3 regions of the Erwinia sp. TECH1 genome follow, and region 1 is predicted to be linked to each of the others. Evidence: predicted binding sites of a transcription regulator. Region 1 holds the regulator's gene; each other region holds the start of a gene.

What was found. The regulator Fur, encoded in region 1, represses iron uptake genes when iron is present. The targets are predictions, from matches to a motif close to ATAATAATGAGAACNACTATCAA.
Region 2: fhuA (ferrichrome porin FhuA) is a predicted target of Fur. The motif match lies at 2,386-2,408, and genes of this name have one in related genera.
Region 3: ACVWZ0_RS16075 (Nramp family divalent metal transporter) is a predicted target of Fur. The motif match lies at 1,853-1,875, and genes of this name have one in related genera.

The regions. Positions count from the first base shown of each region.
Region 1 covers NZ_JBSRZK010000001.1:1,524,064-1,528,272, forward strand. The annotation lists gene ACVWZ0_RS07120 (beta-N-acetylhexosaminidase) at 1-1,503, shown strand, start outside; gene fur (ferric iron uptake transcriptional regulator) at 1,561-2,004, opposite strand; gene fldA (flavodoxin FldA) at 2,353-2,883, opposite strand; gene ybfE (LexA regulated protein) at 3,025-3,306, opposite strand; gene ybfF (esterase) at 3,452-4,209, opposite strand, start outside.
Region 2 covers NZ_JBSRZK010000001.1:1,160,652-1,164,860, reverse strand. The annotation lists gene fhuC (Fe3+-hydroxamate ABC transporter ATP-binding protein FhuC) at 1-131, opposite strand, end outside; gene fhuA (ferrichrome porin FhuA) at 177-2,360, opposite strand; gene mrcB (bifunctional glycosyl transferase/transpeptidase) at 2,635-4,209, opposite strand, start outside.
Region 3 covers NZ_JBSRZK010000001.1:3,433,960-3,438,168, forward strand. The annotation lists gene mgrA (L-glyceraldehyde 3-phosphate reductase) at 1-26, shown strand, start outside; gene ACVWZ0_RS16070 (DUF2502 domain-containing protein) at 182-523, shown strand; gene ACVWZ0_RS16075 (Nramp family divalent metal transporter) at 577-1,815, opposite strand; gene ACVWZ0_RS16080 (NupC/NupG family nucleoside CNT transporter) at 2,179-3,366, shown strand; gene ACVWZ0_RS16085 (hypothetical protein) at 3,637-4,023, shown strand.

The DNA of each region.
Region 1 (4,209 bases):
CCGGAGCTGACTGATATTGGTGCCAGACGCTGCCACGATCTCACGGAGCAGCGCTGTCTGCTGCCGCAGCTGGGATCCGGGCCTTTCGCCGACACGCAGGGCAATGGCTATCTGACCCGCGACGACTACATTGCTATCCTGCGCTATGCCAAAGCGCGCGGCATCGAAGTCATCCCGGAAATCGATATGCCTGCTCATGCCAGGGCGGCGGTGATTTCTATGGAAGCCCGCTACAACCGGCTGATGAAAGAGGGTAAGACCAAAGAGGCAAACGAGTATCGCCTGGTCGATCCAACCGATACTTCGAACACCACCTCCGTACAGTTTTACGATCGCACCAGCTATCTGAATCCCTGCCTGGATTCCTCCATGCGTTTTGTTGATAAGGTGATTAGCGAAATCCAGGCGATGCATCAGGCGGCTGGCACGCCGTTAACCACCTGGCACTTTGGCGGCGACGAGGCGAAAAACATCCGCCTGGGCGTTGGCTATACCGATGCGGCCAGTCCCGAAGCAGGCAAGGGCAGGGTCGATTTGAGCAAGGAAGATAAACCCTGGGCGAAATCGCAGGTTTGTCAGGCACTGGTGAAATCGGGCAAGGTCGCGGATATGGATCATCTGCCCAGCTACTTTGGCAAAAAGGTCAGCGAGCGGGTAAACGCGCACGGTATTGAAAAGATGCAGGCGTGGCAGGATGGCCTGAAGGATGCGAAGGGCCCTAAAGACTTTGCGACCAAACGCATCGGCGTTAATTTCTGGGATACGCTTTTCTGGGGCGGCTTTGACAGCATTAACGACTGGGCTAACAAAGGCTACGAAGTCACCGTCTCCAACCCGGATTACCTTTATATGGATTTCCCGTACGAGGTCAATCCGCTGGAAAGAGGCTATTACTGGGGCACCCGCTTCAACGACGAGCGCAAAATGTTCAGCTTCGCGCCGGACAATATGCCGCAGAATGCAGAGACATCGGTGGATCGCGACGGTAACTTCTTTGATGCTAAATCCGATAAGCCCTGGCCGGGCGTGTATGGGATTTCAGCCCAGCTCTGGAGCGAAACCGTACGTACCGACGAGCAGATGGAATGGATGATTTTCCCACGCGCGCTGGCCGTGGCGGAGCGCGGCTGGCATCGTGCTGCCTGGGAGCAGACTTACCAGGCCGGACGTGAGTATAAAGGCGGCGAAACGCGGCATGTCGATCGGGCGGCGTTGCATAAGGACTGGCAGCGTTATGCAAACCTGCTGGGCCAGCGCGAGCTGCCGAAAATGGATAAAGCCGGGATCCACTATCGTCTGCCGCAGCCGGGCGCACGTCTTGTCGCGGGCAAGCTGGCAGCCAATATCGCCCTGCCGGGCGTGGCTATTGACTACTCGCTGGACGGTGGCAACAGCTGGCAGCGCTATCATGACAGCGCCCGTCCGTCGGTTTCCGGCGAGGTGTTGATCCGCGCCGTCAGTAGCGACGGCAAGCGCTTCAGCCGCGTGGAAAGCCTGAAATAGGCGGGGCGCAGGCAAAAAAAAACCGGCGAGCGATCGCCGGTTTTTTATTGAAATCGATTACTTATCGTGCAGCGTGTCGTCTTCACGGCAGTCGCCGGTGGCGCAGTGGCCGTAAAGATAGAGGCTGTGGTTGCTGAGTTTGATACCGTGCTTCGTCGCAATATCACGCTGGCGGGATTCAATAGACTCGTCGCTGAATTCGATTACTTTGCCGCAGTCCAGGCAGATCAGGTGATCGTGATGCTGCTGCTGGGTCAGTTCAAACACGGACTTGCCGCCTTCGAAGTTATGACGGGTCACGATCCCCGCATCGTCAAACTGGTTCAGAACGCGGTAAACCGTCGCCAGGCCAATCTCTTCGCCCATGTCGATCAGGCGTTTATACAAATCTTCCGCACTGACGTGATGGCACTCTGGTTCCTGAAGCACTTCCAGAATTTTCAGTCGAGGAAGCGTGACTTTCAGGCCGGCCTTCTTTAATGCGGTGTTATTGTCAGTCATGCGGATATTGTCCTGTTACTTTGCTGGTCACTAAGTGGCTGAGAAGCCGTGAGCATCGGTCGACGCAAAAGCTGAGCGTCTCATTATAGAACCGATGCCTTGAAGAAACCACAGCGGAGATGCAAAACCATCAGGGGATGTAAGGATAAGAAGTCGTTACGTCCGGAAAAGCAAGCACCCATTTACGCTGGGTTGTCAGTTCGCTCTGCCTGGTTTTCGGCGCCGCAGAAGCGGAGGCGGAGCAGTGCTATTCTACCGTTTTGACGGTAAAAGTTACAAATATGTATCTATCACTTCTATAGGAAAAACCATTGGCCCGCTGTGGATTCGTACAGCGGGCCAATGCTATCACGCTTCGAGAATATCCTGGAGCTGAAGCTCGTCAGAAATCTGTTTGACCCACTTTTCAACGCGTTCGTTGGTCAGCTCCGGCTGGCGATCTTCATCAATGGCCAGGCCAAGGAAATGGGTATCGTCCGCCAGGCCTTTAGAGGCCTCGAAATCATAGCCTTCTGTCGGCCAGTGGCCGACGATCACCGCGCCGTTAGGCTCGATAATGTCGCGAATGGTGCCCATCGCGTCGCAGAAATATTCCGCGTAATCTTCCTGATCGCCGCAGCCAAACAGCGCGACCAGCTTGCCGTTGAAGTCGATCTCTTCCAGCGTAGGGAAGAAATCATCCCAGTCGCACTGCGCTTCACCGTAGTACCAGGTCGGGATGCCCAGCAGCAAAATATCAAAGGCTTCAAGGTCTTCTTTGCTGCTTTTAGCGATATCATGAACTTCAGCCACCTCTTTACCGAGCTGCTTCTGGATCATTTTTGCAATGTTTTCCGTATTGCCCGTATCGCTGCCAAAGAAAATGCCTACGATTGCCATGAGTTTAATAACCTCTTGAAACTTAATGATATGCGGCGGCTAGCCTGAAAATGTTAAGGGCAATAATAGCAGACAGCAACAGGGGGATAAACGGCTAATCCGCCTGTATTTGTCGCTTTGTGCTTTACCGTAGCGCGTGCTTCAGCGCTCAGGCCTGGCTAACTGCGCCATGACCATCTCTTCTATCAGTTCGCTGCGGCTCATATTACGCTGCTCGGCGAGCTGGTTCAGGGCGTCAACTGCGTCACTGTTCATTTTCAGTTCTACGCGCTTCAGCCCGCGCACTTTATCACGCTTAAGCTGGTTGCGTTTGTTAATGCGCAACTGCTCATCACGTGCCAGTGGATTGGTTTTGGGTCGTCCCGGTCGACGCTCGTCTGCGAACAGATCGATCGTGGTGCGGTCCGTGTTTTCTTTTGCCATAGAATCGTGATACTGAAGGCTGGAGTTCTGATGGATTGAGCCGTTAGCGTTTGCGGCCGGTGCCGTCGACAAATTTTAGCGCGCCATCATACCCCAGCGAAAGTCGCGACGACAATTATTTAGCCTTTTACTGAAACATTTGTTTTCACAGGGCAAAAAAACGGCGGATGGCGCGCAAAACGGCATCAGGTTTCTCGGCATGCGCCCAGTGACCCGCGCCGGTAATCACGTGGGCGCGGGCGGCAGGGAACTGGGCCAGCAGCGCGTCACGATACGCTTCCTGTAGATAAGGCGAATGTTCGCCCCGAATAAACAGCGTGGGATGTGGCCAGGCGGGCAGCGTTTCCCAGCCGATAATCCGATCGTAGTGCTGCCAGAGCGCCGGCACGTTGAAACGCCATTCGCCGTCCTGAAACGATTTAAGCAGAAACTGAATGACGCCTTCTTCCTCTATGGTCTGACGCATCAGCGCGGCGGCTTCGCTCCGGCGGGTAATGCCCGCTTCGCTGACGGCGGCCAGCGCGGCGAAAATCGCGTCGTGATGGCGTTCCCGGTAGGCCACCGGCGCAATATCGATAACCACCAGCTGCCCGACGCGTTCCGGGGCAAGGGAAGCCAGCGTCATGGCGATTTTCCCGCCCATGGAATGGCCTATAATATCAAACCGGTCGGCATCAAGCTCATCCAGCGTTTCCAGCACGTCGCGCGCCATTGCGGCATAGCTTATTTCATCCGACCTCGGCGAAAGGCCATGATTTCGGACGTCCACCTGAATAATGCGGCGATCCGCTTTCAGGTCGCGCGCCAGCACCCCAAGGTTATCCAGGTTGCCGAAAAGGCCGTGAATAAGCACCACGGGCGCGTCAGAAACGGTCGTTTGTTCAGATTGCAGGCGGAAATTCA
Region 2 (4,209 bases), 360 kb from region 1:
TGCCCAATCAGCCCGCAGACTTTTCCGGCGGGAAAGGTCAGCGACAGCGGCTGGAGCAGGATGCGGCCCGGAACGGCAAATGAAGTTTGATGCAGCGAGAAGGTGCTGTCGGTCAGGTGCGGAGAATGCATAACAATTTTCTGCCTGACGGGCGCGGCGAATCGCGCCCGGTTTGGTTAGAAACGGAAAGTGGCGGTGCCGACGATCTGACGTTCGGCGCCCCAGTAGCAGGCGTAGTCGCGATAGCAGCTGGCGACATAATCCCGATCGAAGAGGTTGTTGACGTTGACGCCAATCGACGAGCCTGGCAGACCGAAACGCCCCAGATCGTACTTCACCACGGCATCGACGGTGGTGTACGCCGCCACGTTGAAGTTCTGATTAGTATCAGGGCCGGTGCTGTACAGGCCTTTGCTCTCACCGACATAGCGTACGCCGCTTCCCACGGTCAGGCCGGAAAGCGCCGTTTCGTGGAAGGTATAATCGGCCCACAGCGACGCCATATGTTTCGGCACCTGCACCGGCGTTCTGCCTTTCAGCTGCGTATCGTGCGTGTATTCCGCGTCGGTATAGGTGTAAGAGGCGATAACGTTAACGTTGGCATTGACCGCCGCCTTCGCTTCCAGCTCGACGCCGCGCGAACGGATTTCGCCGCTTTGCACGCTGAAATTGGCGAACTCAGAATCGGGATTCGCCGTCAGATTTTTCGTTTTAGTCAGCTGATAGAGCGCGCCTGTGATCACAATCGGGCGGTCTTTCGGCACGTATTTTACGCCAGCCTCGTACTGCTTAGCGCGTGACGGATCGAACGGCTGCCCTTCAGCGGAGGTTCCGGCAGTCGGAATAAAGGATTCGCTGTAGCTGAAATAAGGCGCCACGCCGTTATCAAACACGTAGTTCAGGCCGCCGCGCCAGGTAAAGGCCTGGTCGTGGTTTTTCGCCAGCGCATTAGCGTCGCGGTTAAACGCCGAGGTCATCGCGTAATCGTAGCGCGCGCCCAGCGTCATGACCCAGCGGTCCCACTCCATCTGATCCTGCGCGTACAGGCCGGTCTGCTCCTGCTTGTTCAGATAGTGATACGGGAAGGTGATCGTGGTGCTGTCGTTGCCGTACTGCGGATCCAGCGCGCTCAGCGGGGAAGCGGTACCGAATCCGGCGTTGATATCGTTGCGGGTACGTTGATAGTCGACGCCCAGCAGCAGCGTATGATCCAGCGCGCCCGTAGCGAATTTCGCCTGCGCCTGGCTATCGACGGCAAACTGGTTCAGCTCTTCTTCAGAACCGGCGTAAGCGCGGGTAATGGCACTGCTGGCGCTGTCGAAACCGTTGCCGTAAATGCTGCGATAGTCGGTGCGCAGATCGGCGTAGCGCAGGTTTTGCCGCACGGTCCAGGTATCGTTAAAGCTGTGCGAGAAGTTATAGCCCACCATTTTGGTGTTGCGGGAGATCTTGTTGCTCGCCTCGCCTTCGTCAAAATCGGTGCCCAACTTGTGCTGCCGGCCGTTGGCATCGACGATCGGCACCACGGTGCCCTGACGCGGCAGCCAGCCGTAGTAGCCCGTTTCCGGCTCGTTCTGGAAATAGGTTAACAGCGTGAAGTTGGTGTTGGCGTCGGGCTGCCAGCTGAAGGACGGCGCCACGGTATAGCGCTTCTCTTTCTGCATATCCTGCTGCGCGTCCTGACTGCGCGCCAGGCCGGTCAGGCGCCAGGAGTAAACGCCGCCGTCATCCAGCGCGCCGCCGAAATCAAAGCCGGTGGAAAACAGGTTATCCGACCCCATCTGAAACTGCACTTCGCGCAGCGTTTCCGTGGTCGGACGCTTGCTGACCAGCGCCACTACGCCGCCCGGGTTGCTCTTGCCGTAAAGCACGGATGCCGGCCCGCGCAGCAGCTCCGCGCGCTCCAGAAAATAAGGATCGATAGCGAATTCGGAGTAGTTATCGCCCTGGAGCTTCAGGCCGTCCAGATACTGATTGGTGTTGGTTTCGCTGAAGCCGCGGATGGACAGCGCGTCGATAACCTGCGAGCTGCCGCGGTTGCCGGTCATTACGCCGGGCGCATAGTTAAAGGCTTCCTTAACCGTGCTGACGTTGCGCATCTCGATTTCGTCGCTGGTCACCACCGAAACGGACTGCGGATTTTTTTCAATCGGCGTATCGGTTTTGGTACCGGTGGCGCTGCGTTTAGCGGCGATGGTCGGTGCCGGGCCCCAGGCGTTTTCGCTGGCGGCATCGGCGTTGGCGCTGATGGTAATAGTCTGTTCGCTGGCGGCGAAAGCAGAGGAGGAAAGCGCGACGGCAACAAGGCAGGCCAGTCGGCTTACCGGCAAAGCGGATGATTTCAAAGATGAAATAGCCATTTAGCGTTCTCTGATGAAAAGTAGAATGTAAACGAGAATTATTATTATAACGACAGGATAATAGGCGAATTACCGGCGCTTTCGCAAGAAAAAATCGGGCGCTTTTAGCGCGAATCCGGCGGAGTTCAGGCCAGCATAAAGCAGGGAAAATAAAGCCGTTGTCATGCAGTCGCGCTGAAAAGCCTCTTTTTGCCGGTTTAGTTTTTCTGCTGCCGCCGCCAAAAAGGCAAAAAAAAGCCGGCTCGTTAAGAACCGGCTTTACACCTGTTTTCAGTTATTTACCGAACATATCCTTGATCCAACCCGCCACGCCGTCCGCATCCTTCTGCTCGTTTTGCGGCTGTTGAGCAGGCTGCTGCTCCTGCTGCTGCATTTGCTGCTGTTGCATTTGCTGCTGCTGGATTTGCTGCTGCTGCTGCTGACAGAGTGCGTCGGCATCGGTGGTCCAGACCGGCAGCGTCCGCCAGCTGCTGCTGCCCGTGCCGCAGACAAAGTTACCGGCTGAATCCACGTTCATCGGCGCGATATCTTCCGGCGGCGTCGGCATCAGCGGCATCGGCGCCTGGTTGTCCAGATAGCGACGGTAGATCTGCATCGCGCCGCTGGCACCGTACAGTTTGGTGCTCTGGTTATTGTCGCGGCCAATCCAGGTGATCGCCACTTCTTTGCCGTCCACGCCCGCGAACCAGCTGTCGATCAGGTTGTTGGTGGTGCCGGTTTTCGCCGCCAGGTGCGCCTTCGGATAGCGCGAACCTAACGCACGGGCCGTACCCTCTTGCGCGACCTGCTGCATCGCGTAAAGCGTCAGGTAGGCGGCCTGAGCCGGAATGGTGCGCTCCGCCTGCGGGAAGCTCTGATAAAGCACGGTGCCGTCTTCGGCAATGACCGAACGCAGCGCGGAAAGCTGCGCGCGATCGCCGCCGCTGGCGATAGTCTGGAACGCCTGCGCCACTTCGACCGGCGTCAGGTTCAGCGCGCCCAGCAGCATGGCCGGCACCGGCTGGAGTTCAGCCTTCGGCACGCCGAGTTTGCTCCAGGTATCCACCACCTGCGGCAGGCCCAGCGTCATGCCCAGGTTCACCGTCGGCACGTTCATGGAGTGCGCCAGCGCATCTACCAGCATCACCTGACCGCTGAAGCGGCGGTCATCATTCTGCGGCTTCCAGACCTGACCGTTTGGTTGCTTCAGCGCGATCGGATTATCGGCAATCCAGGTATTCAGGCGATAGCTATCCGGCTGGCTCAGCGCGGTCAGATAGGTGGCTGGCTTAGCCAGAGAACCAATCGACCGGCGCGCCTGTAGCGCACGGTTATAGCCCGCAAACTGCGGATCGGCGCCGCCAACCATGGCGCGAACTTCGCCGCTGAAGCGATCGACGATCACCATCGCGGTTTCCAGATCCTTCAGGTTGCGCTGTTTACGCAGCGTCGGCATCCCTTCTTCCACAGCTTTTTCTGCCGCATCCTGCGAAACAGAATCCAGCGTGGTGAAAATTTTCACGCCGGAAAGATCTTTGATCTTATCGCCCAGCTTCGCCTGTAGCTCGTTGCGCACCATCTGCATAAACGCAGGCTGTGGCGTGATCACGCCGCCTTTCGGCTGTACGCCAAGCGGACGGGCGCTGAGCATGTCGTACAGCTCCTGGTCGATCACTTTCTGCTGCTGCAGCAGACGCAGCACCAGGTTGCGGCGCTCCAGCGCCAGCTTCGGATTGCGCCACGGGTTATAGAGCGACGCGCCCTTCACCATGCCCACCAGCAGCGCCTGCTGATCCAGGCTCAGCTCGTCCACCGGACGGCCAAAGTAGTAGAGGCTCGCCAGCGGGAAGCCGCGGATCTGATCGTTGCC
Region 3 (4,209 bases), 1.9 Mb from region 1:
ATCGCATCGACGCGATCCTCGCCTGATCCCTTTGCCGCCGCGTCCTGCGGCGGCCTGTCTTACTGACATTTCCTTTAACACTTTTTCGACACTTTTAGGAATTAGCCAGGCGAAACCCCTGCGCTCTCCTTATAATACTGGCATCAGGGCGGAGCAGTTGTGCCGCTGATAAGGAGAGAAAATGAAACATCTATTGCTTATTGCCGCTTTGCTGGCAGGTTCAGCCTTACACACAGCACAGGCTGATAGCGCCCGGATTATGTTAGCGCCGGGCGTTTCGCTTCATCTGGGCGATCGCGATCGTCACGGGCGTTACTGGGACGGCGGCCGGTGGCGCGAAGGCCACTGGTGGCGCAACAACTATCGCTATGGCGAAGGCCGCTGGTGGCGCCATGAACAGTGGCGCCGTCAACAGGAGATGCGTCAACGGCATGAATGGCGACGCGACCAGCGCTGGCGCGACCACGAAAGGCAGCGCGAATGGCGTCACGAGCGGGATCGTCACCACGACGGACGCTGGTAAAAAAAAGGGTGCTCACAGGAGCACCCTTTTTCACTTGTTGCTTAGCGTCTCGCCTAAAGCTCCATCGCTATAGATATCAGCAGATAGAAGTTCAGCGCCACCACCACCACCACGATAACCTTGCCTGCCGCCTGCATCAGGCGCGAGTTCACCAGTTCGCCCATCAGTTCGCGATTGCCGGTAAAAGAGAGCAGCGGGATAAGCGCCAGCGCGATACCGAAGCTGAGCAGCACCTGGCTCATCACCAGAATGCGCGTCGGCTCCCAGCCAGCCAGGATCACGATAAACGAGGGCAGCATCGTCACAACACGCCGCACCAGGAGCGGAATACGTATATGGATAAAGCCCTGCATTACCACCTGCCCCGCCATCGTTCCCACTACGGTGGAAGAGAGTCCGGCCGCCAGCAGGCTCAGACCGAAGACTATGGCCGCCGCACGGCCCAGCAGCGGATCGAGCGTCAGATAGGCCTGATCCAGATCCGCGATGCCGGTATGGCCGCTGAAGTGAAAAGCCGCCGCCGCCGTCGCCATCATCGCCAGATTCACAAATCCCGCGATGGTCATGGCGACCGCCACATCCAGTTTTGTCGAGGAGTAGCGCTCTGCGCGGCTGCCGCCGTCAGGGCTTTGCGTTAAGGAAGAGTGCAGATAAATCACGTGCGGCATAATCGTTGCGCCCAGCACGCCCGCCGCCAGCAGCACCGCATCGGCGGTCGGCAGCGTCGGCACGGCAAGGCCCTGCATCAGATCCATCACTTTTGGCTGAGAGAAAAACAGCTCGATCACATAGGCCGCCGCCACAAACAGCAGCAGGCCGCCGATGACCAGTTCCAGCGGCTTCTGGCCCCGGCTTTGCAGCATCAAAATCAGGAACGTCACCACGCCCGTCAGCACCGCACCCTGCAGTAAACTGACGCCAAAGAGCAGCTTAAAGCCGATAGCCGCGCCGATAAACTCGGCCAGGTCGGTGGCCATGGCGATAATTTCCGCCTGGATCCAGTAGAACCATACGGCAGGACGCGGAAAGCGATCGCGGATATGCTCCGCCAGGTTTTTGCCGGTGGCGATGCCCAGCTTAGCGGACATTAACTGGATCACCATCGCCATGATATTGGCCCAGACCACCACCCACAGCAGCTTATAGCCATAGGAAGCGCCAGCCTGGATATTGGTCGCGAAGTTGCCGGGATCGATATAGCCAATCGCCGCAATAAAAGCGGGCCCCATCAGCGCGAATTTGATTTTACGGGAACTACGGACCGTCTGCTCCGCGGTGCGGCCTTCAAACATCGTCTTACCCCTTAATACACCCGAGGAAGGTATTGTCATTCAAATGATAATGATTATCAACATCATTTGCACTGGTTAAACTTATCGCTGTAATAGCCTACGCTAAAAAGTATAGCCTTTGCTATACCCAAAGGTAGCGTTTCGTGTGGCCGATTTGTAAGCGATAAACTTACTTTAGGTTAAAAAGTATTCCCCCACAAGTTGACGGGTGGTTTTTTAAACAGTATCAGGATGTGACAGGAAAGCAGAATGTCGATTTAAGCCGATAGGAATTTATTATATTGAGGCTTTAGTCTCGTTTTTCTGCAACTTGTTACATAGAATGTGCAGCGAAATATAACAGCCTTCAAATTTGGAGCACTCATGTCCCGCATTCTGCATTTTGCTTTGGCGCTGGTGGTGGTGACGTTACTGGCCTTACTGGTCAGCAGCGATCGGAAAAATATCCGCGTCCGTTTTATTATTCAGCTTCTGGTGATCGAGGTGCTGCTGGCCTGGTTCTTCCTGAACTCCGAAATCGGCTTAGGGTTTGTCAAAGGCTTTGCCGGCTTCTTCGACAAGCTGCTGGGCTTTGCCGCTCAGGGCACCAGCTTTGTCTTTGGTGGCATGAACGATAAAGGCCTGGCGTTCTTCTGGCTTAACGTACTCTGCCCTATCGTCTTTATCTCCGCCCTTATTGGTATTCTGCAACACTTCCGTATTCTGCCCGTGGTTATCCGGGCAATCGGCACCGTGCTGTCAAAAGTCAACGGCATGGGTAAGCTGGAATCTTTTAACGCGGTAAGCTCGCTGATTTTGGGACAGTCAGAAAACTTTATCGCCTATAAAGATATTCTGGGCAAAATGTCGCAGCGCCGCATGTACACCATGGCCGCTACGGCGATGTCGACCGTATCGATGTCCATCGTCGGCGCCTATATGACCATGCTCCAGCCGAAATATGTGGTGGCCGCGCTGATCCTGAATATGTTCAGCACCTTTATCGTGCTGTCGTTGATCAACCCGTACCGCATCGAAAACGAAGAAGACCTGAAGCTGAACGATCTGCATCAGGGACAGAGCTTCTTTGAAATGCTGGGCGAATATATCCTTGCCGGTTTCAAAGTGGCGGTCATCGTCGCCGCGATGCTGATTGGCTTTATCGCGCTGATCTCCGCCGTCAATACGCTGTTTGATACGATTTTTGGTATCAGCTTCCAGGGCGTGCTGGGCTATGTGTTCTATCCTTTTGCCTGGGTAATGGGCGTGCCCGCCAGCGAAGCGTTGCAGGTCGGCAGTATCATGGCGACCAAGCTGGTTTCCAACGAATTCGTGGCGATGATCGACCTGCAAAAAATTGCCGGTACTCTGTCGCCGCGCGGCGAAGGCATCCTTTCCGTGTTCCTGGTTTCTTTTGCCAACTTCTCCTCTATCGGCATCGTGGCGGGCGCTATCAAAGGCCTGAACGAAGAACAGGGCAACGTAGTGTCGCGCTTCGGCATGAAGCTGCTGTACGGTTCGACGCTGGTTAGCGTGCTCTCCGCTTCCATTGCAGGCCTGGTGCTGGGCTGATAGCGGTCTGGCTCGACAAGAAAGGCGAATCTCCGGGTTCGCCTTTTTTTTGCGTATCGTCTCGCAGTAAAACATTTTATGTCGCGCATCCGGGAAGATCGCCTTTAACCCATAATAAAAGTAATGCTATAAAGCAGCCCATGAGACTCAGGATGAGGATTTGTTATGGCGGGCTGCCACTATGAAATCTTACATAGCGAGCTGCAGGGATTTGATGTCTACAGGACGATGGATATCAGATTTATGTTTGCTGCCCAGGTAAATCGGCAGATGACTTTCCGATTGGCCTTTTTTGCGAAAGCGGCAGCCGAAATACCGCTACTCATAAAGCTGTTCGGTGATGAAGTAGCTGACGCCAACCAGGCCGTCGTCAGCTTTTACAACCTTGAAGCACAGGATAATCCCGACTGCGATATGTTCGACAGGCCGCCAGCCGCCGCCGCGCTTACGCTACATGAAACGCTGTTTTTTTACGCGTCTCTGATCGACATCATTCTGCAGGTTGCCAGGCGAGAAAACATACAACTCCTGACCTTCCAGGCGTATACTCCTCAACTGATTAAAGTTTACGATCGGCTGGTCAGGCAGCAGGCTGGCCCGCGCAACCTCAGGGTATTTAAAGAAGGAGCGAACTATGTGCTACAAACGGACAATTGAAACCCCAACCCAACATATTGATTTCGACGCTATCCGCATGCAAAAAAAGGCAATGATTAGGCAGCTCCTGCAGGCGAAGAAAAAAGCGGAACAGGCAGGCGAGATAGTCAGCAAGCCTTTTAAGATGGGTGACTGAAAGCTTTTGCCTTTCCTGACCCGCCTTTCGCGGGTCGGTTCGATAAGCCT